3 regions of the Kribbella swartbergensis genome follow, and region 2 is predicted to be linked to each of the others. Evidence: riboswitches for the same ligand, from Rfam matches in the RefSeq annotation. Region 2 holds a riboswitch; each other region holds the start of a gene.
The links. A riboswitch is a leader RNA that binds a small molecule or an ion and turns the genes downstream of it on or off. The one in region 2 is predicted to bind cobalamin.
Positions count from the first base shown of each region.

Region 1: linked by a shared signal. The riboswitch ahead of ACYVOK_RS05695 (CbtB domain-containing protein) and the one ahead of ACYVOK_RS07275 (putative cobaltochelatase) in region 2 are both predicted to bind cobalamin.
Region 3: linked by a shared signal. The riboswitch ahead of ACYVOK_RS25100 (ribonucleoside-diphosphate reductase subunit alpha) and the one ahead of ACYVOK_RS07275 (putative cobaltochelatase) in region 2 are both predicted to bind cobalamin.

Region 1 is NZ_BAAGPM010000008.1:412,481-422,534, forward strand. It holds gene ACYVOK_RS05655 (mandelate racemase/muconate lactonizing enzyme family protein) at 1-748, opposite strand, end outside; gene ACYVOK_RS05660 (GntR family transcriptional regulator) at 852-1,547, shown strand; gene ACYVOK_RS05665 (fumarylacetoacetate hydrolase family protein) at 1,573-2,436, shown strand; gene ACYVOK_RS05670 (class I SAM-dependent methyltransferase) at 2,475-3,071, shown strand; gene ACYVOK_RS05675 (VOC family protein) at 3,081-3,458, shown strand; gene ACYVOK_RS05680 (hypothetical protein) at 3,459-3,842, opposite strand; gene ACYVOK_RS05685 (histidine phosphatase family protein) at 3,909-4,460, opposite strand; gene ACYVOK_RS05690 (CbtA family protein) at 4,457-5,206, opposite strand; gene ACYVOK_RS05695 (CbtB domain-containing protein) at 5,211-5,408, opposite strand; adenosylcobalamin (AdoCbl) riboswitch at 5,459-5,529, opposite strand; gene ACYVOK_RS05700 (LysE family translocator) at 5,634-6,275, shown strand; gene ACYVOK_RS05705 (MFS transporter) at 6,277-7,650, opposite strand; gene ACYVOK_RS05710 (DUF1304 domain-containing protein) at 7,688-8,119, opposite strand; gene ACYVOK_RS05715 (DEAD/DEAH box helicase) at 8,176-9,669, opposite strand.
Region 2 is NZ_BAAGPM010000014.1:94,844-104,897, forward strand. It holds gene cobN (cobaltochelatase subunit CobN) at 1-143, shown strand, start outside; gene surE (5'/3'-nucleotidase SurE) at 156-929, shown strand; gene ACYVOK_RS07265 (hypothetical protein) at 988-1,071, opposite strand; gene ACYVOK_RS07270 (3-keto-5-aminohexanoate cleavage protein) at 1,044-1,679, opposite strand; cobalamin riboswitch at 1,769-1,894, shown strand; gene ACYVOK_RS07275 (putative cobaltochelatase) at 1,963-4,086, shown strand; gene cobO (cob(I)yrinic acid a,c-diamide adenosyltransferase) at 4,086-4,700, shown strand; gene ACYVOK_RS07285 (cobyrinate a,c-diamide synthase) at 4,694-6,049, shown strand; gene bluB (5,6-dimethylbenzimidazole synthase) at 6,046-7,410, shown strand; gene ACYVOK_RS07295 (hypothetical protein) at 7,424-8,038, shown strand; gene ACYVOK_RS07300 (LolA family protein) at 8,166-9,266, shown strand; gene ACYVOK_RS07305 (ABC transporter ATP-binding protein) at 9,269-10,054, shown strand, end outside.
Region 3 is NZ_BAAGPM010000026.1:215,372-225,425, forward strand. It holds gene ACYVOK_RS25080 (RNA polymerase sigma factor) at 1-658, opposite strand, end outside; gene ACYVOK_RS25085 (YciI family protein) at 670-1,008, opposite strand; gene ACYVOK_RS25090 (serine hydrolase domain-containing protein) at 1,141-2,067, opposite strand; gene ACYVOK_RS25095 (ribonucleotide-diphosphate reductase subunit beta) at 2,113-3,168, opposite strand; gene ACYVOK_RS25100 (ribonucleoside-diphosphate reductase subunit alpha) at 3,165-5,996, opposite strand; cobalamin riboswitch at 6,130-6,285, opposite strand; gene ACYVOK_RS25105 (DinB family protein) at 6,352-6,933, opposite strand; gene ACYVOK_RS25110 (Fic family protein) at 7,016-8,290, opposite strand; gene ACYVOK_RS25115 (class I SAM-dependent methyltransferase) at 8,398-9,225, shown strand; gene ACYVOK_RS25120 (RNA polymerase sigma factor) at 9,276-9,806, shown strand; gene ACYVOK_RS25125 (hypothetical protein) at 9,803-10,054, shown strand, end outside.

The sequences.
Region 1 (10,054 bases), on a different contig from region 2:
CGACCGCGATGGGGATCGAGGTGGACTCCGCCAGACGTACGTGGCCGGTCAGGTCGTCGGCCGGCAACGGCTCCTCGAACCACGACAGTTCCACAGCCTCGAACGCCGCGGCCCGTCGCCGGGCCTCGGGGTACGTCATCGACTGATTGGCGTCGACCATGATGTCCAAGTCAGGACCGACCGCGTCCCGCACTGCGCGCAGCCGCTCCAGGTCCTCGTGCACCCGCGGTTTCCCGACCTTCAGCTTGACTCCGGGCCAGCCCGCTCGTTGCGACGCGAGCGCACCCTCGACCAGCTGATCCGTTGTCAGCTGCAACCAACCGCCCTCGGTGTCGTACAGCGGCACCCGCTGCCGATACCCGCCCGCCAGCCGCCACAACGGCTCGCCGGCTCGTCGGCACCGCAGGTCCCACAACGCCGTGTCGACGGCGGCCAACGCCAGTGAGGTGATCGCCCCGACCGTGGTCGCGTGCGTCGACCAGAACAGGTCCGACCACACCGCCTCGACGTTCCGCGAGTCCGAGCCCGTCAGCCGTGGCAGCAGATGATCCTTCAGCAGAGCCAGTACGGCGGTGCCGCCCGTGCCGATCGTGTACGAGTATCCGAGTCCGGTGAGCCCGTCGGCCGTCTCCAGCGAGACGAAGATCGTCTCCTGCTTGAGGAACGACTGCACCGCGTCGGTCCGGACCGTCTCGACCTCGAGGTCGACGAGGAAGGCCTCGGCCCGGGTGATCGTCGGACTCTTCACGGGGCGGCTCCAGATCCTATAGGATATTGCGAACCTGATGCTGCCGCTTCACACTGGAGCCGTCAAGGGTGGGGCAGAATGAGAGCCTCTGGGAGGAGCGACGGTGACGGATGCGCATGTGGGTCTGGCGGGGCAGCTCACGCGCCTGCCCCAGCGACAGGTACTGAGCGACGACGTCTACGAGACGGTCAAGGGCCTGATCATGGACAGCGTGGTCGAGCCGGGCACCCGGCTGAACATCGACGCGCTGACCCGCGAACTGGGCATCTCCCAGACCCCGATCCGGGAGTCGCTGGCCCGGCTGGAGTCCGACGGCCTGGTGATCAAGGAGCCACTGCGCGGCTACCGGGTGTCGTCGCGGTTGACGCTGGCCGAGTTCGAGGACCTGTTCGAGTACCGGCTGCTGATCGAGCCGTGGGCGGCCGGCCGGGCCGCCGAGCGGGCCGGCTCCGAGGACCTGGCCCGGCTGAAGGCCGAGATGCTGAGCTACACCGACGTACCGGACCGTCCGGCGTACGAGAGCTACCGGGCGATGGCTGCACACGACCAGCGCTTCCATGATCTGGTGCTGGAGTTGTCCGGCAACGAGACGGCCCGGCAGTCCTTCGCTCGGACACACTGCCACCTGCACCTGTTCCGCCTGTACTACGGTGGCGGCATCGCGACGAAGGCGTTGCGTGAGCACAAGGCGGTGGTGACCGCGGTCCGCAAGGGTGACCCGGAGGAAGCGGCCGCCGCGATGCGGGCGCACATCGAGGCCTCCCGGGCCCGGTTGCGGCCGATGTTCGACAAAGAGTGATCCGTCCTCATCCAGGGAGAGACCTGTGGAACTGCTGCGCCTCGGCGCGGTCGGTGCGGAGCGCCCGTACGTGCGCGCCACCGACGGCACCGTTCACGACCTGAGCCCGATCACCCGTGACACCGGCGGCGACATCGACGGCGCGTTCCTGGCCGCGGACGGCATCGCCCGCGCCCGCGCCGCGCTCGAGGCCGGTGACCTCCCGGCGGCCGACGTCGAGGGCCTGCGAGTCGGTGCCCCGATCGCGCGCCCGGCCGGGGTGGTCTGCATCGGCCAGAACTACGCCGCGCACGCCGCCGAGTCCGGCGCCGAGCCGCCGAAGCAGCCGATCGTCTTCTTCAAGCACCCGAACACCGTCGTCGGCCCGTACGACGAGGTGCTGGTGCCGCGCGGCGCGACCAAGACCGACTGGGAGGTCGAGCTCGCCGTGGTCATCGGCAAGCAGGCCCGGTACGTCGAGTCGGACGAGGAGGCGCTCGCCTGTGTCGCCGGGTACGCCGTCTCGAACGACGTGTCGGAGCGGGCCTTCCAGATCGAGCAGTCCGGAGGGCAGTGGTCGAAGGGCAAGTGCTGCGAGACCTTCAACCCGCTCGGCCCGGCGCTGGTCCCGGCCGACGAGATCGACGACGTCCAGAACCTCGATCTGAAGTCCTGGGTGAACGGCGAGCCGCGGCAGGACTCGAACACCCGGGACATGATCTTCACCGTCGCGGCGCTGATCCGCGACCTGTCGCAGTACATGACGCTGAGCCCGGGGGACATCGTCAACACCGGCACCCCGGAGGGCGTCGCGCTGTCCGGCCGGTTCCCGTACCTGGCCCCCGGCGACACGATGGAGCTGGAGATCCAGGGGCTCGGCAGGCAGAAGCAGACCCTCGGCAAGGCCTGAACCGCGGTTCTGTCGGCGCGGCCCTCTAGGGTCGCGCCGTGACCGATCAGCTGGACGACATCAGGACCTCGTACGACACCGTCGCCGCCGCGTACGCCGACCTCGTGCAGGACGGCCCGCCGGACGAGCCCGTGACCCTCGACCTGTTCACCAAGCTGGCCGGTCCGGGGCCGGTGCTCGACGCGGGCTGTGGACCGGGGCGACTGACCGGTCTGCTGCACGAGCGAGGTCTTCAGGTCATCGGCATCGACCTGTCACCGGGCATGATCGAGGTCGCGCGGCGCGACCATCCGGATCTGGACTTCCGGGTCGGCTCGATGACCGCCCTGGACCTGCCGGACGGCGAGCTCGGCGGCGTCATCTCCTGGTGGTCGATCATCCACCTGCCGCGCGACGTGGTGCCACAGGCGTTCGCCGAGTTCCACCGGGTGCTCGCCTCGGGCGGGGTCCTCGCCCTCGGGTTCCACGTCGGCGAGGAGTCCACCCACAAGACCTCCGGGTACGGCGGGCACCCGATGAACGTCCACGTCCACCGCTGGATGCCCGGCGCCCTCACCGATCTGGCCGTCGCCGCCGGCTTCACGCCGTACCTCGACCCGGCGATCCCGGCGGACCGGCTGTTCTTCCGGAAGTAGTCTCGGCGCATGACCTCGCGCGTGCGTACGGTGACCTTCGATGCCCATGACCCCTACGAGCTGGCCGGTTTCTGGCTGAAGGTGCTGAAGGCCCCACGACCCGACGACGACCAGCCGGGCGACCCGTACGCGGCCGTCGTGACGGACTCGGTGACGTTGCTCTTCGAGCAGAACAACGACGAGAAGACGGTCAAGAACCGCGTCCACCTGGATCTCGAGCCGGACGGTCCGCGCGACGAGGAGGTCGAGTGGCTCCTCACGCTCGGCGCCACCATCGCATACGACCGCCGGGAGCCCGACGGCACCGGGTGGGTCACCATGCACGACCCCGAGGGCAACGAGTTCTGCGTACTGCGCAGTGCCGCCGAGCGGGCCGCGACGAGTTGATCAGACGTCGTCGGCGTACGGCGTCTGGCCGGTGAAGGTGATCCGCCAGTCGGTGCTCTGGGCGTCGACGGTGAGGTCGTAGCCTTCGCGCCGCGCGTTGACGCGGTACTTGCCGTCGTCGGCCGGCTCCGGCTCGACCTTCCAGCCGCGTGCCGCCAGCGTCTCGGCGGCGAACGTGATCAGCGCCTCCGGATCCGGCGACGTGGGGTCGCCGGTCTCGACCGTGATCGTGCACACGGACTCCGGGCCGCGGTCGTCGGACAGGGCGCCCTGGTTCACCGGGCCGACATCCTGCGTCACCACCGGTGTCTGGTCCGGGACGACCGTCGCCGCGACGGCGAGTAGTTCCGAGCGGAGGAAGTTCCGCGCTTCGGTGAGCGTCACACCCCCGTCATACACCTTGACCGCACCGAACGCGACGCGACGCCGCGATTCGCCTGCGGGTTCGGCTCAGTGGAAGGCCAGGGACCAGGAGCCGTCGGACCGGGTGAGGGTGACGGTGGCGAGCGGCCGGACGTCGACCTGACGCAAGGACTCCGCCGGGGCATCCAGCACGTACAACACCATCGCCCGGACGACCGCCGGGTGGACGACGGCCACGATCGAACGGCTGTCGTCGTCCTGCTGAGCGAGGTCTCCGAGCCAGTCCGCCACCCGGGTGAGTACGTCGTTCTCCGTCTCGCCACCCGGTGTCGCGGTGTGCGGCCGCTCGAGCCAGGCGGCCACCCGCTCCGGCTCGGCGCCCAGCAACTCCTCGAGCTCACGCCCGGTCCATTCGCCGTACTCCCGATCCCGGAGCGCCTCCTCGACGACCGGGGTGAGGCCGAGCGCCTCGGCCGTGAGTACGGCGGCTCGCTCCGGCCCGGCGTACACGGCATCGGCCTCGAACTCGAATTCGCGAGCGGCCGACAGGCTCGCCGGATCCGGCTCGGCGTCTCCACCGAGGACGAGTCCGCGCAACGCGGGAGTCAGGGCATGGGCGACCAGTTTCAACCCGCTCACGCGGCAACCACCTTCTGTCGGGAGAGCCGGCGATCCACCGCGGCGGCGTACCCGAAACCGAGCAGGAGCCACAGCGTCGCCTGCGTACCGAGTGAGGCGAACCGGAACTGCCAGAGCAGCGTAGCGGGGAACGACCCCGGAACCTCGTTGATCGCGGGCAGGATCAGGTACGCCGCCACGACCGTCGCAAGGAAGGCCGCGACACCACCGGCCAGTCGCGCGACGTCACCGAACCGGGCGGCCCACCGGGAGGCGGCCACACCGGCCCACACCGCGAGCAGACCGATCACCAGGGTCAGCAGATAGGTCACCGTACGGCGGGTGATCGTCTCGGGATCGCCGACCGCCGGAGGATTCGGCGGGTACTTCAGGAACGGCACGAGCACGATGCCGACGAATCCGGCCGCGGCCAGGCCCAGAGCGGCGTACGAGTCGTTGCCGGTCCGCAGCTTGCGCCGGAGCAGGGTGAACGCGACGGCGAAGACGCCGCCGAGGGCGACGCCGTACAGCGTGGTGGCGAGGAACAGGCCGGCCCGCTGGCCGTCGCGGCTGACGAGCGGCGCCTCCCCGGAGGCAGCGGTTTCGCCTTGGTCGTGCGAATGGGTGTGCGCGCCGCCGGCTTCCTCGATCGCGATCGCGGCGTCGATGTGCGGCTCGCCCATCGAGTACGCGAACGCTCCGGCCAGCAGGCCGGCGAAGAGTCCGACGATCAGTCCGCGCACCAGGAGCGATCCGAAGGTGCGCATGCGGCTAATGGCAGGGCACGCCGAGCAGGTGGCGGCCGTCGTGCATCAGCTCGTGCAGGTACATCCCGGACTGGGACACCGCACCCTGGTCGAAGGCGACCAGGTAGCCGAGCAGGAGCAGTACGCCGACGCTGAGCAGCGCGACGGCGAGAAGACGGGGAGAAACGGCCGGTACGGCGAGAGTGCGGGCAGGAGCTGCCATCTGAACCTCCTGGGGAAGTGCGCGTCCCCTTCGAAAGGCTGCTGGTGCCCGAGCGTCCTGACTCACGAGCAGTGCTCGCTCACAGTGGCGCGGCCGTGCCGGACTCTCACCGGCTTCCCTCCTGGCACCGCAGGTTGTCCCCCGAACCGTATCGGTGGGGATCGAGGGGGTCAACGCTGCCGGAACCGGGGTGACGTTCCCCACGGCCGCCCTTACCCTGAGCAGATGCCGTCCGCCCATCACCTGGTCGCCTTCGCGATCACCGCGTTCATCATCATCGTCGTCCCCGGTCCGAGTGTGCTGTTCATCGTCGGACGCGCGCTGGCCGTCGGGCGGCGCGAGGCGGTGCTGACGATGGTCGGCAACACCGTCGGCGCCGCGGTCATGCTGATCGCGGTCGCCCTCGGCCTCGGCACCCTGATCGCCGCCAGCGCGATCGCCTTGACCGTGGTGAAGCTGGCCGGAGCGGCGTACCTGATCTATCTCGGCGTCCAGGCCTTCCGCCACCGCAAGTCCCTGGTGACCGCGATGACGAGTGCGGTGAAGCCGGGCAACAGCCGCCGGACGATGCGTCAGGGCTTCCTCGTCGGCGTCACCAACGCCAAGACCGCCGTGTTCTTCGCCGCCGCGCTGCCGCAGTTCGTCGACCCGAACGCGGGCAGCCCGGCGTGGCTCCAGATCCTGCTGCTCGGCCTGATCTTCATCCTGATCGCCCTGGTCTCGGACAGCGCCTGGGCGCTCGTCGCCGGTACCGCTCGCGAGTGGTTCGCCCGGTCGCCGCGCCGCCTCGAGCTGGTCGGCGGGGCCGGCGGCCTGATGATCATCGGCCTCGGGGCCAGCATCGCCGTCACCGGCTCGAAGGAGTAGGTCACCGGGCCGTTCGGCGTCCGGCCTGTGCGCCGAGCAGGGCGAGCAGAGCCGGGAGGCCGAAGGCGACGAGATAGGCGGTCACCGCGGAGCGCGGCTCCAGCACGGCGAAGAGAGAACCGCCGACGGCCAAGACCGTTGCTGTGGACAACGAGTCGCTCAACTGCAGTGCGGAGCTGTTGGCACCCTGGGCGTCGCGTTCGGAGTACTCGAGCACCAGCACCGACAGGGTCGGGAAGACGGTCCCCATGCCGAGACCGGTGAGGCTCCACCCGAGGATGCCGACCACGACCGGGACGTTGTCGTTCAAGGTCAGGGCGGCGGTGACGATGCCGAGCATGATCGACACCATGCCGGCTTGCAGGAAGACCGCGTGGGAGAACGGCTGGTTGGGCCGGCCGCGGTACCAGGAGGCAGCGGTCCAGCTCAGCGCGCTGACCGTCAGCACCAGACCGGCCAGGGCCGGGGACAGGCCGCGTTCCCGGGTCAGCATCAGCGGCAGGAACACCTCGGCACCGAAGCCTGCCGAGGCGACCAGCCCCCGCAACGCGACGACCGACGGCAGACCCGACCGGAAAACAAAGGTGCCGCTCGGCAGCAGCTTCGGCGCGAACGCGACCACACCGGCAAGACCGATCGCGAGCAGGACGATCCGCAGTACGCCGTGCTGCTGACCGCCGTAGTGGAGCAGGCCGACGCCGACCGCCGCCGCCACCGCCAACAGCGCCCGCTTGTCCCACAGCCGACCCGGCCGTACTTCCTGAGCAGCGCCGCGGGCCAGGCCGGGCCGCATCACGAGCGCCGCCGGGATGGCGATGACCGGTACGGCGAGGAAGACGATCCGCCAACTGGTGTGCTCGACGATCAGACCGGCGATCGCAGGGCCGACCAGGGAAGGTACGACCCAGCCGGTGGCGAACGCGGCGAAGATGCGCGGCCGCAGCCTGGCCGGGTAGAGCCGGCCGACCACGACGTACAGGGCGACCGTGAGCAGACCGGACCCGAAGCCCTGGATGATGCGACCGGCGACGAGGATCTCCATCGTCGGTGCCAGACCGGCGATGATCAGGCCGGCCAGGAACCACGCGGTCCCGTGCCAGAGCGGGCGGGTCGGCCCTTTGAGGTCGCTCCAGGTCCCGGAGACAACCATCGCCACCACAGCGGAGGCCAGCGGCCCGCCGAACGCGAGCGCGTAGAGGTAAAGGCCGTCCAGCGCCTGGGCGACGGTCGGCATCGCGGTGGTGACAGCCAGGGACTCGAACGCGACCAGAGTGATCAGCGCGACCATCCCGACGGTGAGCGCCCGGTACTGCGGTGAGAGCACACCACCGGTCGTCGGTTCAGTGGTGATCGGGTCCGCGGCAGTCGTCGTCATGCGAGAACCCTCGGACATCAACTGCACTTGAAGTCAACTAGAGAACCGCGGCGAACACCAGAGCGAGGATCGGCGGGACGGCCTGCGCGGCGGCGGCCCGCACCATCCGGCGGTCGGTCGCGACCAGGACGACACCGGCACCGGCCATGCACGCACAACTGAACAGCGCGACCGCGCAACCCCCGCCACCGCCGGCGATCAGCCCGCCGAGCGCCCCGAGGGCGAGGAACAGGTTGTAGAACCCCTGGTTGAACGCCCACGGCCTCACGACCGCGGCCTCGGCGTCGTCCTTGACCCGGAACCGCCGGTACGTACTCGGCTTCCGGAACAACAGGCTCTCCATCGCGAACACCGCGACATGAAACAGCCCGGCCAGCACGACGAACACCTGCGCGACGACGTTCACCAACGCACCGTACCGCCCGGCTCGCCGGTCCACCGCGACGGCGCGCACCAGCTGGGCGTGCACAAGGCCTGGTCAGGCAGCGCCTGACCAGGCCTTGCGTCAGCTCGACGGCCGCGGGCTCAGCGACCGCGACGGGCAGCCCCGGCGCGGCTGCCGGCGGAGAATGCGGCGGCACCGGCCGGGCGAGTGCTGGAGCCCGGCGTGCTGGTGCTGTAAGTCTTCGGCGTGCTCGCGGACTTCGAGCGGCCGCGACCACGCGCCGGCCCACCCGACTTCGCGCCACCCGCGTCTCCGGAACGCTGACCGCCAGAACGCTGACCGCCGGGCCGCTGACCGGTCGCCGACTGTGAGCCGCGCCGACGACGGTTGCCTCGACCTGACCCACCACCGGTGGACGCGCGGGCGCTGTCCGGTGTCGCGACCGGCGGCTCCACGAAGCGGCGTTCACCGGGGGCCAACTCGGCGAGGAGCGGATCGCCGCTGGTGAGCCTGGTGATCTTCGCGGCGATGCCGGCCTTGCGGGTGAGGTCACGGACGTCGCGGACCTGGTCGTCGGTCATCAAGGTGACGACGGTGCCCTCGGCGCCCGCGCGGGCGGTCCGGCCGGAGCGGTGCAGGTACGCCTTGTGCTCGATCGGCGGGTCCGCGTGGATCACCAGCGCGACGTCGTCGACGTGGATACCGCGCGCCGCGATGTCGGTGGCCACCAGCGTCTTCGCCGTACCGTTGCCGAAGGCCTCGAGGTTCCGGGTCCGGGCGCCCTGCGACAGATTGCCGTGCAACTCCACCGCCGGAACGCCCTGGGCGATCAGCTTCTTCGTGAGCGACTTGGCGCCGTACTTCGTCCGGGTGAAGACCAGCGAACGGCCCGGCGCCGCGGTCAGGTCGACCAGCACCGGCAGCCGGGAATCGGCCTGGACGTGCAGCACGTGATGGGTCATCTTCGCGACCGGTGATTGCGCCGAGTCCACGCTGTGCGTGACCGGGGCGGTCATGAACCGCTGCACGAGTACGTCGACGCCGGCGTCCAGCGTGGCCGAGAACAGCAACCGCTGCGTACCGGACGGGGTCGCCCCGAGGATGCGCCGTACCGCGGGCAGGAAGCCGAGATCGGCCATGTGGTCGGCCTCGTCCAGGACGGTGATCTCGATCGCGTCGAGCTTCACGTGCCCTGCCTGGAGATGATCCTCGAGCCGGCCGGGGCAGGCGACCACGATGTCGGCGCCCTGGCGCAGACCGTTGATCTGCGGGCCGTGGCCGACCCCGCCGAAGATCGTCATCGTGCGCAGGCCGAGCGCGTCGGCCAGCGGCGTGATCGACGCCTGGATCTGGGTCGCCAGCTCACGCGTCGGCGCGAGGATCAGCGCCCGCGGGTGCTTCGGCCTGCGCTTCGCTCCGCTCGCGGCGAGGCGGGCGAGCACCGGCAGCACGAACGCGTACGTCTTGCCGGAGCCGGTCCGGCCGCGTCCGAGCACGTCCTTGCCGGCCAGCGAGTCGGGCAGCGTCGCCGCCTGGATCGGGAACGGCGTGGACACACCGGCCGCGGACAGTGCCGACACCAACGGCGCCGGTACGCCGAGATCGGCGAACGTCAGGTTGTCCGGGACAACCATTTCGGCCACCTCGTCGTACACCGGACTGTTGCTCTGAGCAACCTCAGGCTGCCGTTGAGTGCCGGCGGGCGGGGAGAACAGCGGGCGCGCCGCCGAATCGTTGCGCCGGGCACCGGAACGACGCCGGCGGGGACGAGTGGTGGAGGTGGAGACAGCTTGGGGGGATGTGGACGTGGGGCGGCTGGCCGCCATGTAGGTACTCCAAAGGTCGGGGGTCGTCCTGCCCGGCGCGGCTCCGGCCGCGGCGCGTGGTAGTCGACTGCTGGCGCACTGTGTTTGCGCTCACCGGCCCGAGGCAGAACTGAGCGGGCCGTCACGAGCAGTCTACGGCACTGGGGGCCGAACCCTCGTCCGTTGTCCACAGGAGACATGTCACACCGGCGCC
Region 2 (10,054 bases):
ACCCGTGGGCGCGGCACGGCATCGCCGAGCGCCTGCTCGAGGCGGCGCAGCGCGGTCTGTGGGCCGAGCCCTCCGCGGAAGCACTCGAGACGCTACGCAGCGCAGTCCTTGAGACAGAGGGTGACATCGAAGATCGGGGCTGATTGGGTAGAGGTATGGCGCCCGAGAACCTGCGAGTCCTGATCACCAACGACGACGGTTACCAGGCTCCGGGGATCCGGGCGCTCGCACCCGCGATCGCCGAACTGGGGCACGACGTCCTGGTGGTGGCGCCGCTCGACGACCAGAGCGGTGTCGGCTCGGCCCGGGCCGGGATGGTCGGCCGCCCGATCCGGACCGACGTCGAGGAGGAGGGCGGTATCGCCTACCACGGCATCGACGGGACGCCGGCCCTCGCGGTGACGCTGGCATCCGTCGGGGCGTTCGGCGCGGCGCCCGACGTGGTCGTGTCCGGAATCAACCGCGGCCACAACATCGGCGTACCGATCTTCCATTCCGGCACCGTGGCCGCGGCGCTGACCGCGGCCGGGCAGGGCATCTCGGCGGTTGCCGTCAGCATCGACTCCGAAGACCCGGCGCACTGGGAGACCGCGGGTGCGGTCGCCGCCGAGGCGCTGACCTGGATCGTGCCGGAGCCGGCCGGGACCGTGCTGACGATCAACGTGCCGGACCGCCCGCTCGACCAGTTGGCCGGCGCCCGGCACGCGTCCCTGGCCCCGATCAAGCGGTCCCGGATCACCGGTACGACGGCCCCGACCGGCGAGCCGATGATCGAACTCCAACCGCCGGCCGCGAACCCGGTGCCAGGCTCCGACGAAGCCCTGCTCGCCGCCGGCTTCGTCTCGGTCACCCCGATCGTCGGCATCCGCGAGGTCAAGGACGACACAGCCGCCACCACCCTCGCCAAACGCCTCGCCGCCTACCGATGAAACTCTCCGCCGGCGAGTCACCTCTGACCGTGACGCCGAGGTGGTCAGGACGTTTGTGTTACAGGTAGGCCAGTAGATCCGCGTTGCTGGTGACCTGCTGTCCGTCGGGTCCGGTCAGGACGTCCTCGAACCCGATCCGGATGCCGTAGCCCTGCGTCGTCGCCCATCGCAGTACTGGCAAGCCCACTCGTTCTCACCATGGACGACAAGCTCGGCCTGACTTGGACCGAGCGCCGCCAGGGTCGCCTGTGCGGCTTCGACGCCGTCAGCACCGGGCGAAATGCCCGGCAAGGCCTCGACCAGGACACGCGTCACGGGTCCGCCCCAGGCGACGTACTTCTCAGCGGCTTTCGCCGTGAACAGCCCCGCCTCGACCCCGATCCCGCGCTCGATCAGCAGGTCCGCGATCCGCTCGGCGCCGTCTTCGTGGAAGTTCACACTCGCGAAGTCGGGCCCGCGCTCCCAGCCGGCGAGCAACTCCGTTCGCCGGGCGAGATCCGGAACGATCTCCTCCCGCGTCGACACGCCGATCGGCACGCCGGGACACCGCTGCCGAACGGCCTCGACCGCGGCATGGATATCGGCCCAGCGCAGACTCTCCTTCTCGTCGGCTCCGCGCGGGTGGATGTGAACCGCGAGGGCGCCAGCCCGAACCGCGCCCGCAGCCTCCCGCGCCAACTCCTCCGGCGTGATCGGCACCCCGGGATGATCGGCCCGCGACCGATCCCCGTTCAGACACGCCTTGATCATCCGCCCACGCTAACGCCGACCTCCGACAACGAAGGATGTCGTGGGGCGGCGATGTGAGCCTGGTCGCGGAGGAGGGGGATGCGGTGTGCCATGATCGGGCGGACGGTTGTGGAGGAACACCGGTGACCGGCTGCGGCCGGGAGTCCGGGGCGGTCCCGCCACTGTGACCGGGGTGACCCGGGAGCCAGGACATCCGCGTCCGTCCGCCGGTCCGCGATCACCGCGGTACGGCGTACCAGCCGTAGCGGGCGTGGACACCCGCTCGACGAAGGGACCCCCGCCGATGCGGCCAGCTCCGACCACACCAGCCGAGCTCACCCCGCGGGGACACTCCGGGTTTCCGTTCACCGCCGTGGTCGGTATGGCGGATCTCCAGCTGGCGTTGATCCTGGCCGCCGTCTCACCCGCGATCGGCGGTGTGCTGATCCGCGGCGAGAAGGGCACGGCCAAGTCCACCGCGGTCCGGGCGCTGACCGAGATCCTCCCGCCGGTGGACGTCGTGACCGGCTGCCGGTTCTCCTGCGACCCCGAGCACCCGGACCCATCGTGCCCCGACGGCCCGCACGGGTCGGAGCGCGCGGTCCGCCCGGCTCGGCTGGTCGAGCTTCCCGTCGGCGCCACCGAGGATCGCGTACTCGGCTCGCTCCATCTCGAACGGGCGCTGGCCGAAGGCGTCACGGCGTACGAACCCGGTCTGCTCGCCGCCGCGCACCGCGGGCTGCTGTACGTCGACGAGGTCAACCTGCTGCACGACCACCTGGTCGACGTACTGCTCGACGCCGCCGCCATGGGCCGCGCGACCGTCGAACGCGACGGTGTGTCCGTCACCCATCCCGCCCGCTTCGTCCTGGTCGGCACGATGAACCCGGAGGAAGGCGAGCTCCGCCCCCAACTGCTCGATCGCTTCGGCCTGACCGTCGACGTCGTCGCCAGCCGCGACCCGGCCATCCGCGTCGAGGTGATGCGCGCTCGCCTGGCCTATGAGGCCGACCCGGCCGGCTTCACCGCGCAGTACGACGGAACGCAGCGCGAACTCGCCGAGCGGATCGTGAAGGCCCGTGACCTGTTGCCCCAGGTGATCCTGACCGAGGCGGCGCTGCGGCAGATCGCCGAGATCTGCGCGTCGTTCGACGTCGACGGGATGCGCGCTGACCTCGTCACGGCGCGTACGGCGGTCGCGCACGCGGCCTGGTCGGGCCGGACGGTGGTCGAGGTGGAGGACGTCCGCGCCGCCGCCAAGCTCGCCCTGCCCCACCGCAAACGCCGCAACCCGTTCGACGCCCCTGGCCTGGACGACGACCAACTCGAAGAGGCGATCAGGAACAGCACGCCACCCCCGGACCCCGACGACGACCCGGACGGCCGGGGCGGACCGGGCGGGCCGGACGGTGGCGGCGCCGACCCATCCGACCCCTCGGAAGCGGACAACGCCGATCCAACCGACCCAGCCAACGCCGACGCCGCCAACCGGGCCGACGCCGACGCCGCCAACCGGGCCAATGCCGACGCCGGCAACCGCGCAGACGCGGATTCGGGCGAGGCTGACAGCGGCGATGTGAAGGCCGGCCCGGCGGGAGTGGAGGAGGTCGTCGGGAGCTCGCAGCCTTACAAGGCTCGACTGTTGAGCGTGCAGTCCGCCGGTGCGGGCGTTGCCGGACGACGGTCGCGGGCAATCACCGACCTGGGCCGCGTGGTCGGCGATCGACCAAGGGTCGGGCGGGAGCCCGGTCGACCGCACCTGTTGGCGACCCTTCGGTCAGCGGCCCCTCACCAGCAAGCGAGGGGACGAAGCGGTCCCGGACTGACGGTGCATGCGGCGGACGTGCGCCTCGCCGTACGTGAAGGTCGCGAGGGCAACCTCGTCCTGTTCTGCGTCGACGCGTCCGGGTCGATGGGTACGAAGAAACGCATGGGTGAGGTGAAGACGGCGATCGTCTCACTGCTGCTCGACGCCTACCAGCGCCGCGACACCGTCGGCCTCGTCACCTTCGCCGGCGCGTCGGCCACGGTCGCGCTCCCGCCGACCGGCAGCGTCGAAACCGCCGTACGACGTCTTGAATCGCTGCCGACCGGTGGTCGCACGCCGCTCGCCGAAGGCCTGCTCCAGACGGCGGAAGTACTCCGCATCGCCGCCATCCGCGATCCACGCCGCCGGCCGCTGCTCGTCCTCGTCACCGACGGCCGGGCAACCCACGGCGACAACGCCTTCGCGCGCGCCAGGCAGGCGGCCGGATGGCTGGCCCAGCAGGGAATCGCCACGGTCGTGGTCGACTGTGAACCGCATCGCGGTGTCCGCCTCGGTCTCGCCGCGGAGCTGGCCGCCGACCTCGGCGCCGAGTACCTCGACCTCGGTGACGTTGCCGCAGGCAACCTGGTCCGGGCCGTCACCGAACGGAGGGCGGCCTGATGCCGAAGGGACAGCCCGCCGTCGTACCGCAGGACGGCCTGACCACCCGGCAGCGACGGAACCGGCCGTTGCTGATGGTCCACACCGGCGAGATGAAGGGAAAGTCGACGGCCGCCTTCGGGATGGCGCTGCGCGGCTGGAACCAGGGCTGGAACATCGGCGTGTTCCAGTTCGTCAAGAGCGCGAAGTGGAAGGTCGGCGAGGAGAGTGCCTTCCGGGCGCTCGGGCAGTTGCATGAGGCAACGGGTCAGGGCGGTCCGGTGGAGTGGCACAAGATGGGCGAGGGCTGGAGCTGGGCGCGCAAGGCCGGCACCGAGGACGACCACGCGGCCGACGCCCTCGAGGGCTGGCGGGAGATCCAGCGCCGGATCGGGTCCGAGACGCACGACCTCTACGTACTCGACGAGTTCACGTACCCGATGAAGTGGGGCTGGGTCGACGTCGACGAGGTGGTGGACACGCTGGTGAACCGGCCTGGCCATCAGTACGTCGTCATCACCGGCCGCGACGCCGACCAGCGACTGCTCGACGCCGCCGACCTGGTGACCGAGATGACCAAGATCAAGCACCCGATGGACGCGGGTCAGAAGGGCCAGAAGGGCATCGAGTGGTGATCCCGCGTCTGGTGGTGGCCGCGCCCGCATCAGGCGCGGGGAAGACGACTGTCGCCGTCGGGCTGATGGCGGCGCTCCGGCAGGCCGGGCACACGGTCGCGGGTTTCAAGGTCGGCCCCGACTACATCGACCCCGGCTTCCACGCCGTCGCGACCGGTCGGCCCGGGCGGAACCTCGACCCGATGCTGCAGGGTGAGGAGCGCGTCGCACCGCTGTTCGCGCACGGCGCGGCGGGTACGGACCTTGCCGTCGTCGAAGGTGTGATGGGCCTGTACGACGGTGCACTCGGGACCGAGGGCTTCTCCTCCACGGCCCATGTCTCGAAGTTGCTCAAGGCACCCGTCGTGCTGGTCGTCGATGCCTCCGCGGCCGGGCGCAGCGTCGGTGCCGTGGTCAGCGGATTCGTTGCCTTCGACACCGAGGTTCGGATCGTCGGGGTGATCCTGAACAAGGTCGGCTCGGATCGCCACGAGGCCGAGGTCCGGGCCGGTGTCGCACCGACCGGCGTACCGGTGCTCGGCGTACTCCGGCGGGACACCCGCCTGACCGTGCCCAGCCGCCATCTGGGGTTGGTCCCGGCCGACGAACAACGCGGGCAGGCGGAGGCAGCCGTGGAGGCGGCGGCCGAGCTGGTACGACAGGGCGTTGATCTCGAGGCGTTTGTGACGGCCGCCCGCACCGCGGTGGAGTTCGACGTGGCGGCATGGGATCCGGCGACCGAGGTGACACCGGCCGAGGAAGGTCGTCCGGTCGTAGCGGTTGCCGGCGGGCCGGTGTTCTCGTTCCGCTACACCGAGACGACCGAGTTGCTCGCAGCCGCCGGCGCCGACGTCGTCACCTTCGACCCGCTGTCCGACCCGTTGCCTGAAGCCACATCAGCGCTGTATCTCGGTGGTGGCTTCCCCGAGTTGCACGCCGAAGCCCTGTCGGCCAACGTCGGGCTCCGTCGGCAGGTGGCGACCGAGATCGCGGCCGGCCTGCCCGTCATCGCGGAGTGCGCCGGCCTGCTCTACCTGTGCCGCGAGCTCGACGGTCACCCGATGACCGGTGTCCTCCCCGCGACCGGACGGATGACCGGCAGCCTGACGCTCGGCTACCGTACGGCGATCGCCGCGAGCACGACCGCGTTCTTCGACGAGGGACGGCGCGTCCGCGGCCACGAGTTCCACCGTACGATGATCGACCTCGACACCGAGGTGGATCCGGCCTGGTACCTCCCGAGCGGGGCCGAAGGCCTCACCCGGTCCCGGCTGCACGCGTCGTACCTGCATCTGCACTGGACCGCGACCCCCGACGTGCCCGCGCGCCTGGTCGCGGCCGCTCGTGTCCACGCCGGGCTGGAGAAGTGAACCTGGTCGTCGGAGTCGGTCTGCGCTCCGGTACGTCGTACCGCGAACTCCGCGACCTGGTCGACGCCGCACTGGCCGAGGCGGGCGGGGGAGTTGTGCGCACTGTGATCACCGTTGAGGGCCGGGAGACAGAGCCGGGTCTGCAGCGTCTGGTGGCGTCGCTGCACGCCGGCCTCCGGACCGCAAGCGCCGAAGACCTGAAGCATCAGACCGTGCCGACGCCGAGTGACCGGGTGGAACACCTGACGAGCACGCCGAGCGTTGCCGAGGCGGCTGTGCTCCTGACCGGCGCCGAACTCCTGGTTCCCAAACGGAAGTCCCCGAACGCGACCACAGCCGTCGGACGCCTACGTGCCGCCCCCGGCTACCCGCCGACCGAGCGGGACGTGGTGCATCGCGTGCTGGCCGAGCGCCGGGACGTACGGCGTGGGTTCGTGAACCAGCCGATCGCCGACGACGTACTCACTCGGGTGCTGGAGTCCGCACACCGTGCACCGAGTGTGGGCCTCAGCCAGCCGTGGGACTTCCTGCTGATCCGCGACATCGCCACGCGCCGCAAGGTGCACGACCTGGCCATTGCTCAGCGTGACGCGTTCGCCGCATCGCTTCCGGACGACCGGCGTCAGGCGTTCGACGGGCTGAAGATCGAGGCGATTCTCGACACGCCACTCAACATCGCTGTGACCTGTGACCCCGGCCGTGGCGGCAGGCACGTCCTCGGCCGGCATGCGGATCCGCGCACGACCTGGTTCTCGGCGGCGATCGCCATCCAGAACCTCTGGCTGGCCGCACGAGCCGAAGGGCTCGGCGTCGGGTGGGTCTCGTTCTTCGAGCCCGGTGAGGTCGCCGCCGTGCTGGACCTTCCCGCGCACATAGAGCTCGTCGGCTACCTCTGCGTGGGCCATGTCGAGGAGTTCGCCGCGGCACCCGAGCTGGTACGGACCGGGTGGGCCGCACGCCGTCCACTCGCCTGGGCCGTGCACCACGAGCAGTGGGGTCGTCGGAGCTCGTCCATCGAGGACGACGCGGTGAACGCCGGTAAGAACGCAGTACGGGCTGTCGGCTGGCAGCGAGTTCGTGTGGTCGTGGGTGGCGATCCGTCGGAGTATCTGGAAGAGCTTGACGCGCTCGTCGTCCAACTGGGGCCTGACCGGCCGGCGGCTGACTTCGGAGTGCTGTGGCGGCCGGCGCGTACGCCGGTGGAGGCTGTTGAGCTCGGTGTCGAGGTCGCACGCGACCTGGCGATGCAAGGGGTCGGACAGCTCGTCGTACAGGTCGTCGAGGAGTCCGAGCTGGCCGACGGCCTCGCGCGTGGGCTCCGGGCCGGGGCGCTGGCCTGTGGAGTGGACTGGTCGGGATGACACACTCGTCCGCATGACCGTTCCACCACAAGGCCAAGCAGCCATGTACGTGCCCGCGTTCTCGATGAAGCAGCGGATCACGATGATGGCGAACAAGTACGAGCTGATCGCCACCAACCCGGACGGGTCGGACGGGCCGCTGCTGGCCTTCGCGCAGCAGAAGCGGCTGGCGTTCAAGGAGCAGGTCACCTTCTACAGCGACGACTCCAAGTCGCAGGCGGTGTTCTCGTTCAAGGCGCGCAGCACGATCGACCTCGGCTCCGGGTACGACGTGTTCGACGCGAGCGGGCAGCCGATCGGGTGGTTCAAGAAGGAGTTCGGCAAGAGCCTGCTGCGATCCAGCTGGCTGCTGTCCAGCGGGCACCTGCACGCGGCCGGGACCGAGCGCAACCCGACCATCGCGATCGTCCGCCGGATCTGGGAGTTCGTCCCGTACCTCGGTGACATCCCGCTGCCGTTCATCTTCCACTTCGACTTCACCGACCACGAGACGGGCCAGCCGGTCCTGTCGGTGGAGCGCAAGGTGTCGGTCCGGGACCGCTACCGGGTCACCGTCCAGGATCCGCGGCTGGACTTCCGCGTGGCCGCCGCGATGACCGTGGCCCTGGACGCGCTGCAGAGCCGCTGACATCCACCCTGCGCGGTACGTCGTACGCCCGGCGTACCGCGCTCGTCGTACAGCCTCCTCACTCTTTTGGGTGAAGTGACCCTGAGACCACTTGGTTCCACCCGGTGACGGTGCGAGTCTTGAACACATGGGTGCAGCGCAGCGCAGTCGACGGTGGTTGGTTCCGGTCACGGCAGTCGCGGTGGTCGCGGGGGTGGGCACGCTCGGTCCGGTGGTTGCGGACGCGACGCCCAACTTGCCCGACATCACCGCGCAGGAGTTGCTGACCAAGGTCCAGACCGCCAAGGTCGACGGCCTCAGCGGGACCGTCCGGTCCTCGGCCGACCTCGGACTGCCGGCGCTGCCCGGCGTCGAGGGCGCCGACCAGTTGTCCGACCTGCTGAGCGGTGAGCACACGGCCCGGGTCGCGTTCGCGAGCCCGGACAAGGCGCGGGTGTCCATCCTCGACAACATGGCCGAGCGGGTCCTGACGACCGACGGCAAGACCGCCTGGGCCTACGACTCCGCCGAGCGCGAGGCGGTCAAGCTCACCCTGCCGCCGCGGACCAGCCGGCCCGCCAAGCCCGAGCTCCGGCCCGAGTCGTACGACCCGGCGGCGGTGGCGAAGCAGTTCCTCGACAAGATCGACCCGTCCACCACGGTCGAGGTGAGCGGGACCGAGGAGGTCGCCGGCCGGGACGCCTACAAGCTGCGCCTGGTGCCGAAGTCCGGCAGGTCCACGGTCGGTTCGGTCACCCTGGCGATCGATGCGAAGAACTGGGTGCCGCTCGAGGTGACCGTGATGCCCCGCAGCGGGAACGACCCGGCGGTGCAACTCGGATTCTCCTCGGTGTCGTTCGACGTACCGGCGGCGAGCACGTTCGCGTTCACCCCGCCCAAGGGTGTGAAGGTGAAGGAGGAGAAGGTGCCGGCCACCCGGCAGGCGCCGACGCCGGTCAAGCCGCCGAAGGCGATCAGCCCCGAGCACACGACGCCGAGCGGCGACAAGCCGACCGTGATCGGTGAGGGCTGGGAGACCGTGGTCGCGTTGCGCGACGTGAACCTTCCGCGCACCGGGCCGGTCGGCCAGCTGCTCGCCAACGCCCGTACCGTCGAGGGCTCCTGGGGCAAGGGCAAGATCCTGACCAGCAAGATGGTCAACGCCCTGGTCACCGACGACGGCCGGGTCCTGGTCGGTCTGGTCAGTCCGGACACCCTCGTCGCCGCCGCAGCGAAGGCGCCGCGCTAACCGTGGCCACTCCCGCCTCGCCGCCGGTGGTGACTCGGGGGCTGACCAAGCGGTTCAGGGGCGGGCAGGTCGCAGTGGACTCGGTCGATCTCGAGGTGCCGGCCGGGAGCGTGTTCGGGTTCCTCGGGCCGAACGGGTCCGGGAAGACGACGACCATCCGGATGATGCTCGGCCTGATCACGCCGACGGCGGGATCGGTCGAGCTCCTGGGGGAGCCGATGCCGAAGGCCCAGCTGCGGGTGCTGCCGCGGGTCGGCGCCCTGGTCGAGGGCCCGGCGTTCTACCCGTTCTGGAGCGGGCAGGCCAACTTGCTCCGCTTCGACGCCGCGGACCGGACGGCCGACCCGAAGACCCGCAAGGCACGAGCGGGCCTGGCGCTCGAGCGGGTCGGCCTGTCGAACGCGGCGAACAAGAAGGTCCGCGCCTATTCGCTGGGTATGCGGCAACGCCTGGCCATCGCGGTCGCGCTCATGCAGCGCCGTGAGCTCCTGGTCCTCGACGAGCCGACCAACGGTCTCGACCCGCAGGGCACCCGCGAGGTCCGCCACCTCATCCGCGAGCTGGCGAGCGACGGCACCACCATCTTCACCTCCACCCACCTGCTGGCCGAGGTCGAGCAGGTCTGCACCCACGCGGCGGTGATGAGCCGCGGCCGCCTGGTTCGCCAGTCCACGGTCGCCGAGCTCCGCGCCGAACTGCGTCCCCGCTTGGTCGTTCGTACGCCGGACGTCGGCCAGGCGGCCGACACCCTGAAGAGCCTCGGCGTCACCGACCTGAGGACCAGCGAC
Region 3 (10,054 bases), on a different contig from region 2:
CCGGCATCAGCGCGTGCAGCGCCCGAGTCAGGCGTATCGCCTCGTCACACAGCTCGTCCCGGATCAGCGCCGAACCGGACGTGGCGATGTAGCCCTCCGTGAACAACAGATAGAGGACCGAGAGGACGGCCGGCAGGCGGTCCGGCAGTTCGTCACGGCGGGGCACCCGGTACGGGATCCGCGCGTCGCGGATCTTGGCCTTGGCTCGTGCGACGCGCTGGGCGATGGTGGTCTCGCTGGTGAGGAACAGCCGCGCGACTTCGGCGGTCGAGAGTCCGGCCAGGCACCGAAGGGTGAGCGCGACCTGGCTGCCGGGGGTCAGCGCCGGATGGCAGCAGGTGAAGAACAACTGCAGCCGGTCGTCGGGGATCGGCCCCGGATCCACGGTCTCAGGTGGAGGAGTCTTCATCGTGGCCGCCAGTTCGGACAGTTTCGCGGCTTGCGTGCGGGCGCGCCGGATCCGGTCGATGGCCCGGCGACGGGCGGTCGTCACCAGCCAGGCGGCGGGGTACTCCGGCACCCCGTCGCGTGGCCAGGACGAGGCGGCGATCGCATAGGCGTCGCCGAGCGCCTCCTCGGCCAGATCGATGTCGCCGAGGAGGCTGATCAACCGGGCCAGCACGCGGCCGTGTTCGCTCCGGAAGACCGTGCTCAGCACGTCGTCGGCGTTCAGTTCGGCTCCACCGGTCGGACCTCGACAGTTCCGTGGGTGGCTCCCGGGCAGCGGGCCGCCCAGTCGATGGCCTGGTCGAGGTCGTCACAGTCGATCACGAACACGCCGCCGAGTTGCTCACGCGACTCGATGAACGGGCCGTCGGTCACCAGTCGCCGGCCGTCGCGCACGGCCACCGTGGTGGTCAGCGCCGCCCGCTGCAGCCGCGGCCCGCCGCGCAGCACCCCGGCTTCGGCTGCCTGCTTGAAGTAGGCGGCGTAGTCGGCGTCGAGCTGCGGCCAGTCGAACTCGGCGTCGCGCGACTCGTCTCGGTAGATCAGGATTGCGTACTCCATGGTCGGTCCCTTCTAGCGTCTGTTCCTCGGTGGCCCTCGGTGTGCCACGGCGAGTAGACGAGCGGGCGCGACGTCCCTCGACATTCCTCCAGTGTGACCGTCGTCACATTGCCGGCCAAGGTCGGTTGGGTGTCACAACACCGGCAGGACGTGCGCACGGATCAGGTCGAGGGCCGGTCGCCAGTCGGGTGGCAGGTCATCTGCCGGTGGCGGGCCGAATCGGAAGTTCGGGAACCCGGTCGTGACGATCACCGCTCCGGCCGACGGGACCACGAGGAGATGCTGACCGGCCCAGCCGCCGGCCAGCAGTGACTCGCCGCCGATCCAGGTGAGGAAGCCGTACGGCAGGCCCTCGGGCGGACCGCCGGCCGACTGCGGCCGCCGGAACTCGGCGAAGTACGCCGGGGCCAGCAGTTGGCGGCCGTGCCAGGTCCCGTCGGACAGCCACAGTCGGCCGATCCTGGCGAGGCCGTCGGCGCTGATGCTCAGATGCGCGTACCCGAACGGGATCCCGTCCGGGTCGCACCGCCACTCCGCCTGAGTGATTCCGAGCGGTTCGAACAGTTCGCGCCGGGTGACGTCCGCGACAGACTCGCCCAGCAACTCGCAGGCCGCGGCCGACAACAGGTGTGCCGCCCCGTCGTCGTACCCGAAGCGGCTGCCAGGCTCGTGTTCCTGCGGTGCGCCCGCGATCCGCGCGACCTGTCCACCCGGCAGGGCCGTCAGTTCGTCGACGTCCTCGATCCGGGCACCACGGGTCATGGTCAGGAGATGACGCCAGGTGTGCGGTTTCCCGCGCAGCGCGGGCAAGATGGCACCGACCGGACTGTCGACATCCGGTAGGAGGCCACGCCCGGCCACGACGCCGAGCACCGTCGCGAGCACGCTCTTGGTTACGGAGAACACGTCCGCGACCAGCGGCCCGCGCAGGTGCTCGTCGACGACGAGCGAGCCGCGGACGACGATCTGCAGATGGCTCGTGTGGGCATAGCGCGGGTCGGTGGTCGCCGTGGCGACCACCTTTCGCGCCGCGGCCAGGATCGGCTGACGCTCACCCACGCCGGGACCGCACCGATCGTCTCGTCATGGAGTCAATCTAGAAGGTCAGTCCCAGCTGAGTCCGCTGGACGACTGGTACTCGATGACGCGGGTTTCGAAGAAGTTCTTCTCCTTCTTCAGGTCCATCACCTCCGACATCCAGCCGAACGGGTTGCGGGTCTCGCCGAAGATCGGGGCGAGGCCGATCTGTTCGGCGCGGCGGTCGGTGATGAAGTGCATGTACTGCTCGCACAGTTCCGCGGTCAGCCCGAGCATGCCATTCGGCATCGTGGCCCGCCCGTAGGCGACCTCGAGCTCACACGCCTCGGTCAGCATCTGCCGCACCTCGGCCTGGAACCCGGCCGTCCACAGGTGCGGATTCTCCTGCTTGATCTGGTTGATGCAGTCGATGCCGAAGTTCAGATGGATCGACTCGTCCCGCAGGATGTACTGGTACTGCTCGGCGATCCCGACCATCTTGTTGCGCCGGCCGAGCGACAGGATCTGCGCGAACCCGGTGTAGAACCACATCCCCTCGAACACCACGTAGAACGCGATCAGGTCCCGCAGGAACGCGGTGTCGGCCTCCGGCGTCCCGGTGCGGAAGTCCGGATCCTCCAGGTGCCGGGTGTACTTCAGCGCCCAGGCGTCCTTGTCCGAGATCGACGGCACCTCCCGGTACATGTTGAACAACTCGCCTTCGTCCAGGCCGAGCGACGTACAGATGTACTGGAAGGTGTGCGTGTGCACGGCCTCCTCGAACGCCTGACGCAACAGGTACTGCCGGCATTCGGGGTTGGTCAGTTGCCGGTACACGGCCAGCACGATGTTGTTCGCGACCAGCGACTCCGCGGTGGCGAAGAAGCCCAGATTGCGCTTCAGCATCAACCGCTCGTCCTCGGTGAGGCCGTCACGAGACTTCCACAAGGCGATATCGGCCTGCATGGACACCTCGGTCGGCATCCAGTGGTTGTTGCAGGCGGCAAGGTACTTCTCCCACGCCCAGCGGTACTTCAACGGGAGCAACTGGTTGACGTCCGCCCGCGCATTGATCATCGCCTTGTCCGCCACCTCCACCCGGGAGGCGCCCACGGCGATCTCGCCCAGTCCGGTGGGGGTCACTGGCACGCCTCGCAATCCGGGTCGTCGATGGAGCACGCGGCCCCACTCAGCTCGGGCAGAGCAACCGGTACGGCGTTCAGCCGGCCGTCGGTGCCCTGCAGCGTCGACTTCTCCACGTGGGTCGCTGACTGGGAACGGAGGTAATAAGTCGTCTTGAGGCCATGGCGCCATGCCGACCGGTAGAGCTCGTCCAGCGCCCGTCCCGACGGCTGCGCCATGTAGAGGTTCAGCGACTGTGCCTGGTCGATCCACTTCTGCCGCCGCGACGCCGCCTGCACCAACCAGTGCGGGTCGATCTCGAACGCGGTGGCGTACAACTCGCGCAGGTCGGCCGGGATCCGCTCGATACCGGCCAGGACGCCGTCGTGGTACTTCAGATCCGACACCATCACCTGGTCCCACAGGCCGCGCGCCTTCAAGTCGGCGACCAGGTACGGGTTCGCCACGGTGAACTCGCCGGACATGTTCGACTTCACGAACAGGTTGCTGTACGCCGGCTCGATCGACTGACTCACCCCGCAGATGTTGGAAATCGTCGCGGTCGGCGCGATCGCCATCACGTTCGAGTTGCGCATACCGTCCCGGAGCACCTTGGCGCGCAAGGCGTCCCAGTCGAGGATCGTAGTCTTGTCGACGATCACGTCGCCGTCTCGCGCGGTCTCGAGCAGAGCGATCGAGTCGATCGGCAGAACGCCCTGGCTCCACAGTGAACCGTCGTACGTCGAGTAGCGGCCGCGTTCGGCCGCGAGGTCGCTGGACGCCTCGATCGCGTGGTAGCTGATCTGCTCCATCGAACGGTCCGCGAAGGCGACGGCCGCGTCGGAGGAGTACGGGATCCGTAGCGCGAACAGCGCGTCGGCGAATCCCATCAGGCCGAGGCCGACCGGGCGGTGCCGCTGGTTCGCGCGCTCGGACTCGGGCGTGGTGTAGAGGTTCACGTCGATGACGTTGTCGAGCATCCGCACTGCCGTCTTCACGGTGTCGCGCAGCAGTTCGGCGTCGAGGCCGCCGTCGGTCAGGTGCGCGACCAGGTTCACCGAACCCAGGTTGCACACGGCCGTCTCGTCGACGGTGGTGTTGAGGGTGATCTCGGTGCACAGGTTCGACGAGTGGACCACGCCGTCGTGCTGCTGCGGCGACCGCAGGTTGCAGGCGTCCTTGAAGGTGATCCAGGGATGTCCGGTCTCGAACAACACGGTCAGCATCCGCCGCCACAACTCCACCGCCCGGACCCGGCGGAACACCCTGATCTCACCACGGTCCGCGGCTTCCTCGCAACGACGGTAGGCCTCGGCGAACGCGGCGCCGTACAGGTCATGGAGGTCCGGGACCTCGTCGGGGGAGAAGAGCGTCCACTGGCCGTCGGCCTCGACCCGCTGCATGAAAAGGTCGGGCACCCAGTTGGCGGTGTTCATGTCGTGGGTCCGGCGACGCTCGTCGCCGGTGTTCTTGCGCAGATCGAGGAACTCCTCGATGTCGATGTGCCAGGTCTCCAGGTACGCACAGACCGCACCCTTCCGCTTGCCACCTTGGTTGACCGCTACAGCGGTGTCGTTGGCGATCTTGAGGAAGGGGACGACGCCCTGCGACTCGCCGTTGGTGCCGCGGATCTTCGCGCCGATCCCGCGGACCGGGGTCCAGTCGTTGCCGAGGCCGCCGGAGTACTTCGCCAGCAGCGCGTTGTTGCGAATCTTGGTGAAGATGCCCGCCAGGTCGTCCTGGACGGTGGTCAGGAAACACGACGACAGCTGCGGCCGGGTGGTGCCGGAGTTGAACAGCGTCGGCGTCGACGACATGAACCGGAACGAGCTCAGCAGCTCGTAGAACTGGATCGCCCGCGCTTCCCGGTCGTCCTCCCGCAGCGCCATCCCCATCGCAACCCGGAGGAAGAACGCCTGCGGCAGCTCGTACCGGACCTTGTCGATGTGCAGCAGATACCGGTCGTAGAGCGTCTGCAGACCCAGGAACGTGAAGTCGAGATCCCGCTCCGGCCGGATCGCGGCGGCGAGCCGAGCCAGGTCGAAGTCAGCCAGCTCCGGGTCGAGCTGCCCCGCGTCGATCCCGGTCCGGACGTACTCCGGGAAGTACGCCGCGTACTCCGTGGCCATGTCGGCCTGGCTGGCCTGGCGCGGCTCACCCTGGACCCGACCGAGCGTCTCGCGCCGGATCTGGTCGAGCAGCAGACGCGCCGCCGCGAAGCTGTACTGCGGCTCGGTCTCGACGTAGGCCCGGGCGGCCATCACCAGCGCGAGCTCCACCTCGTGCTGCGCGATGCCGTCGTAACAGGAGCCGAGGGTCTCGTCCAGGACGAGGTCGGGATCGACCGCGTCGAGCCCGTCGGCCGCTTCCGCAACAATCAGGCGCAGCCGGTCGACGTCCAGCGGCGCGGTGCTGCCGTCGGCGGCGCGGACGGTGATCGTGGGTTTCTCGGCGACGCCGGCCGGGTCCGCAGGCGTGCGGGCCCTGCTGCGCTCCTCCCGGTAGAGGACGTAGGCCCGGGCGACCTGGTGCTCACCGGCGCGCATCAGCGCCAGCTCGACCTGGTCCTGGATGTCCTCGACGTGGACGCTGCGCCGGGCCTGAAGATGGCGGGGGCCGCGACTGGTCAGGGCGTCGACGACCCGGCCGGTCAGGTCGGCCACCAGGTCCCGGACCCGATGTGTCGCGGTGGCGTCGGCACCCTCGACGGCGAGGAACGCCTTGGTCATGGCGACGGCGATCTTGCCCTGGTCGAACGCCGTTGTGCTGCCGTCGCGGCGTACGACGGTCAGCTCGATCGACCGCGTCGGCCCGTTGGCCGCCGGTCGTGATGAGGAAGTGACGGTCACAGATGCTCTTTCCACGTGAGTTCGAAGGTCCGTGACTCGTGAATGGGGCGCACGACGGGACAGGCAGCACCGGCCGGGTCTACTGCCGTCACGCCCTGCGACCCACCCTCGAGGTCTCGGACCGCGCGCACCGGCGGTGCACGCGCCGGTGGCAGGTATCCGGACTCGCGGACGGTCTCCGCTCACCGTTGCGGGGCAGCTCCGGACTCGCACCGGATTCCCCTCTTGCCTCGGAGCGGCCCACATCTTGTGGTGCCGGTCGCTCCGAACCACCAGCAGTAGTGATGCTAGGTGGCTGGAGCTAGATCTTGTGGTAGCGCCACGCCGCGTGTCGCGCATCTTGTGGTCCGGGGGCTCACGCTGCGGCCGCGTAGAGATTCTGGAGCGTCATGATCTCCGAGCCGTGATGGATGAGCTCACGGTTGAGCCGCAGTACGACGTGGCCGAACGGCTCGGCCGCGTCGAGCTCGGACGCCTGGCTGAGGCCGACCGTCATCACCTCGTCCTCGTCGAGTGCCGCGATCGAGTCCTGCCACGCGTCCACCCAGTGCGTCAGCCAGGCCACCGCGTCCCGGGCGTTGCCGTGCAAGGTGATGTCCGCCCGGCCTTGCCGCCGCTCGCCGAACGTCCACTCCCAGCGCTCGAAGAACTGCTCGGTCAGATGCGCGATCAGCCAGGCGATCGTGCGCGGCCCGCGGTGGTCGGGCTCGGCCGGCCACTGGGCCACCCATTCGCCGGAGCCGAGGGACCGGAACCGGCCGGCGTAATGGCGGCGGACGACGGTCAGCGCCTCGCCGCTCGGCTGCCAGAAGTACTGCTCGTCGGTCAGCTCGGCGAGCCGGCCCGACAGCACCATCCAGCTGAAGCCGAGCTGGCCGCGCACCATCGCCATCGCCGACGGGCGGTGCAGGATGTCCCAGTCGAACGGCTCCGGCATCACACTTCCTCACGCTCCTGGGTCGGATTTTGCGGCAGGATCGAACATGTGTTCGAATTGTTGCCCGAGCGGGAGGAGAAAGTCAATGTGCGCGGTGTGTCGGTTCTGGCCTCGGTGGCACTGGTCTGGTAGGTGGCTCGATCCTGGTGTCGGCGGCCGGGCTGGCGAAACGTCGTTCCAGCAGGGTGAAGGCGTCGATCAGTTCAGGCGCCTCGTAGACCCTGTTCCGGCGGCCGTCGGTGATCTCGCGCAGCACGCGCGCCTCGACCAGCCGGGCGAGTGCCTGGTTGGCGGCCTGTTGCGAGCGGTCGATCAGCCGGGCCGCGCCGGCCAGCGTGAGCACCGGCGCGGCGGGCAGTGTCTCGATCAGCAGTTCCACGGCCGAGCCGGCCCGGACCGGTGCGGCCCGCTCGCGCCAGGCGGCCTTGAGGTCGGCCGCCGCCCGCTCGAACCGGGCCGCCTCCGCGGTCGCGTGGCTGCACGCGGCGGCGAACATGAGCAGCCATTGGTTGGCCGCCGTCCGGGCGCGCGGACTCGTCGGCTTGCCCGTGTGCCTGAAGGCGGTGAGCGCTTCGACGTACTGCGTCGCGTGGGTGGCCAGCGACAGGGACACCGGTGGGACGGTCCGCTGGACCAGGCCCTCCGCGCGCAGGATCAGGTGGATCAGCGCGCGACCGGTCCGGCCGTTGCCGTCGGCAAAGGGGTGGATCGTCTCGAACTGCACGTGCGCGATCGCGGTCTTCGCCAGCACCGGCAGGGGAGATTCGCGGACGAAGGCCATCAGGTCGGCGAGGAGTTCGGGGACCAGTTGAGCCGGCGGCGGGACGTAGTACGCCTCGGCGGGGGAGCGGCCGCCGATCCAGTTCTGCAGGTACCGGACCTCGCCGCCGAGCTCCGGATGTGGCGAGTGCGCCATCAGCCGCCGGTGAGCCTCGAGCAGGTGCTCGACCTCGAGTTTGTCACCGGCCTGCACGGACTCGGTCGCCCACGTCATCGCGTCGACGGCGCCGAGCACCTCCTCGGCGGTCACGTCCCGCTGCCGCTCCCGCAGTACCTCGGCCTTCAGCAGCCGACGCGCCCCGACGACCAGGCCTTCGATCTGGGACGACCCGACGGCCTCGGCCCGGAGCAGCAGTCGTGCGAGCGCCTCGCTGTTCGTCAGTACGGCGGCAGTCGCATCGAGGCGGCCGAGATCGCCGGCCGCATCCTCCAGTGCGGCGAGCACCTCGTCGCTCAGGTCGAACGTCCGCCCGGCCAACGGATCCGGGAAGTACAGCTCGTACGACCCGCCCAACCGCTCCGCCCGGGTGAACCCGTCCGGATGCCCGGGCCACCGATGTAGCTCCACCCGCGCCATGACCACACTCCTTCTCTGTTCAAGGTTAGCGCATAACCTTGAACGAGCACACTGCTGCACTGTGCCCCTCCACCCACCGTGACCCGTCAGGTTGGCAGGCTGGGCAGGTGACGCTGGATGCGGATGCACTGCGGATGGTGGCGGCGAACGAGGCGGACTGGGATGCCCGGGCGCCGTTGCATGCGGCGAGCGACTTCTACAGTCGGCCGGCGGAGTTCTGGTTCGCGGACTACGAGTGGGAGGATCTCGGTCCGCTCGACGGGCGCGACGTACTGCATCTGCAGTGCCACCTCGGGACCGAGACCATCGCGTTCGCCCGTCAGGGAGCGCGCACGACCGGTCTGGATCTGTCCGCGCGGTCGCTGGAGCAGGCCCGGCGGATCGCGGCCGAAGCAGGGGTGGACGTGGAGTACGTGCACGCCAATGTGTACGACGCGGTGGACGCGCTGCCGGGACGTCAGTTCGACATCGTCTACACCGGCAAGGGTGCGCTCTGCTATCTGCCTGACCTCGACCAGTGGGCGAAGGTCGTCCGCGAGCTCCTCAAACCCGGTGGAGTCCTGTATATCGTCGAGTTCCACCCGCTGCTCAACGCACTGCGTCCGGTCGCGCTCCCCGGTGAAGCCGACGACCTGACCATCCGCACCGACTACCTCGAAGGCCGCGGTCCGATCGCCCACGACTCGACCGTCACCTACACCGGCGACGAGGTCCCCGGCCGCCAGCGCAGCTACGAATGGCGGCACGGCCTCGGCGAACTCGTCACCACCCTCGCCGCCACCGGCCTGGCCATCACCTCGCTGCGCGAGTCCGAGGTCCTGCAATGGCCGCGCTGGCCCGCCATGCAGCAAACCCCTGAGGGCTGGTGGCGTCTCCCCGACGACGCACCACGTATTCCACTTCTCTTCGCCTTGAAGGCCACCAGACCCGTCTGAACGTTGGCCCCGGCGACTCAACCTTTCGGCCACGGGTTCGTCGTTCAGGTATGGGGCTGATGATGGGAGACCTGGTGGCCGCCGACGATCCGGGTGGGGTGGCGTCCGGCGATCCGCCGTTCGAAGTGTTGTTCCGGGCGCACGCGGACCGGCTGGTGCGGTTGGCGCACCTGCTCGGAGCCGAGGATCCGGAGGACGTCGTCCAGGAGGCGTTCTGCCGCCTGTACGCCGTACCTGACGACCACCGGATCGGGAACGTGATCGCGTACCTGAACCGGATCGTGGTCAACGAGGTGCGGAGCCGGCAGCGCCGCAAGGTAATCGCCGACCGGAAGACAGTCCATCTCGTCACGGCGGCTCCCGCGAGCGAGCAGGTCGAGCGCGACGAGTCCGTCCTGGGCCTGATGCGGGCCCTCGATCGGCTGGCGCCTCGGCAGCGCGAGGCCCTGGTACTGCGCTACTGGCTGGATCTGCCGTTGGCCGACATCGCGACCGCCATGCGGGTGCGCGTCGGCACCGTCAAGTCACTCGTCAGCCGCGGCCTGGCCCGGCTTGCCACGGAACTCGAGGATCACCGATGAACGACACCGAGCGTCAACTCAGGACCGAACTGGACCGGGCCGCGTCGGCGGTTCGGGTCGACGTCGACCGCCTGTGGAACGCGGTGCACGAGCGCACCGCCGGAGCGGGACCGGCAGTCCACGCGAGGCCGTGGCGCCGGCGACTGGCGCCGTACCTGGCCGCTGCCTCGGTCGCGACCGTTCTGGTCACCGTCACCGTCGGCGCTGTTATTGCCGACGGCAACGAACAGCCCGCGGCGACCACGAGC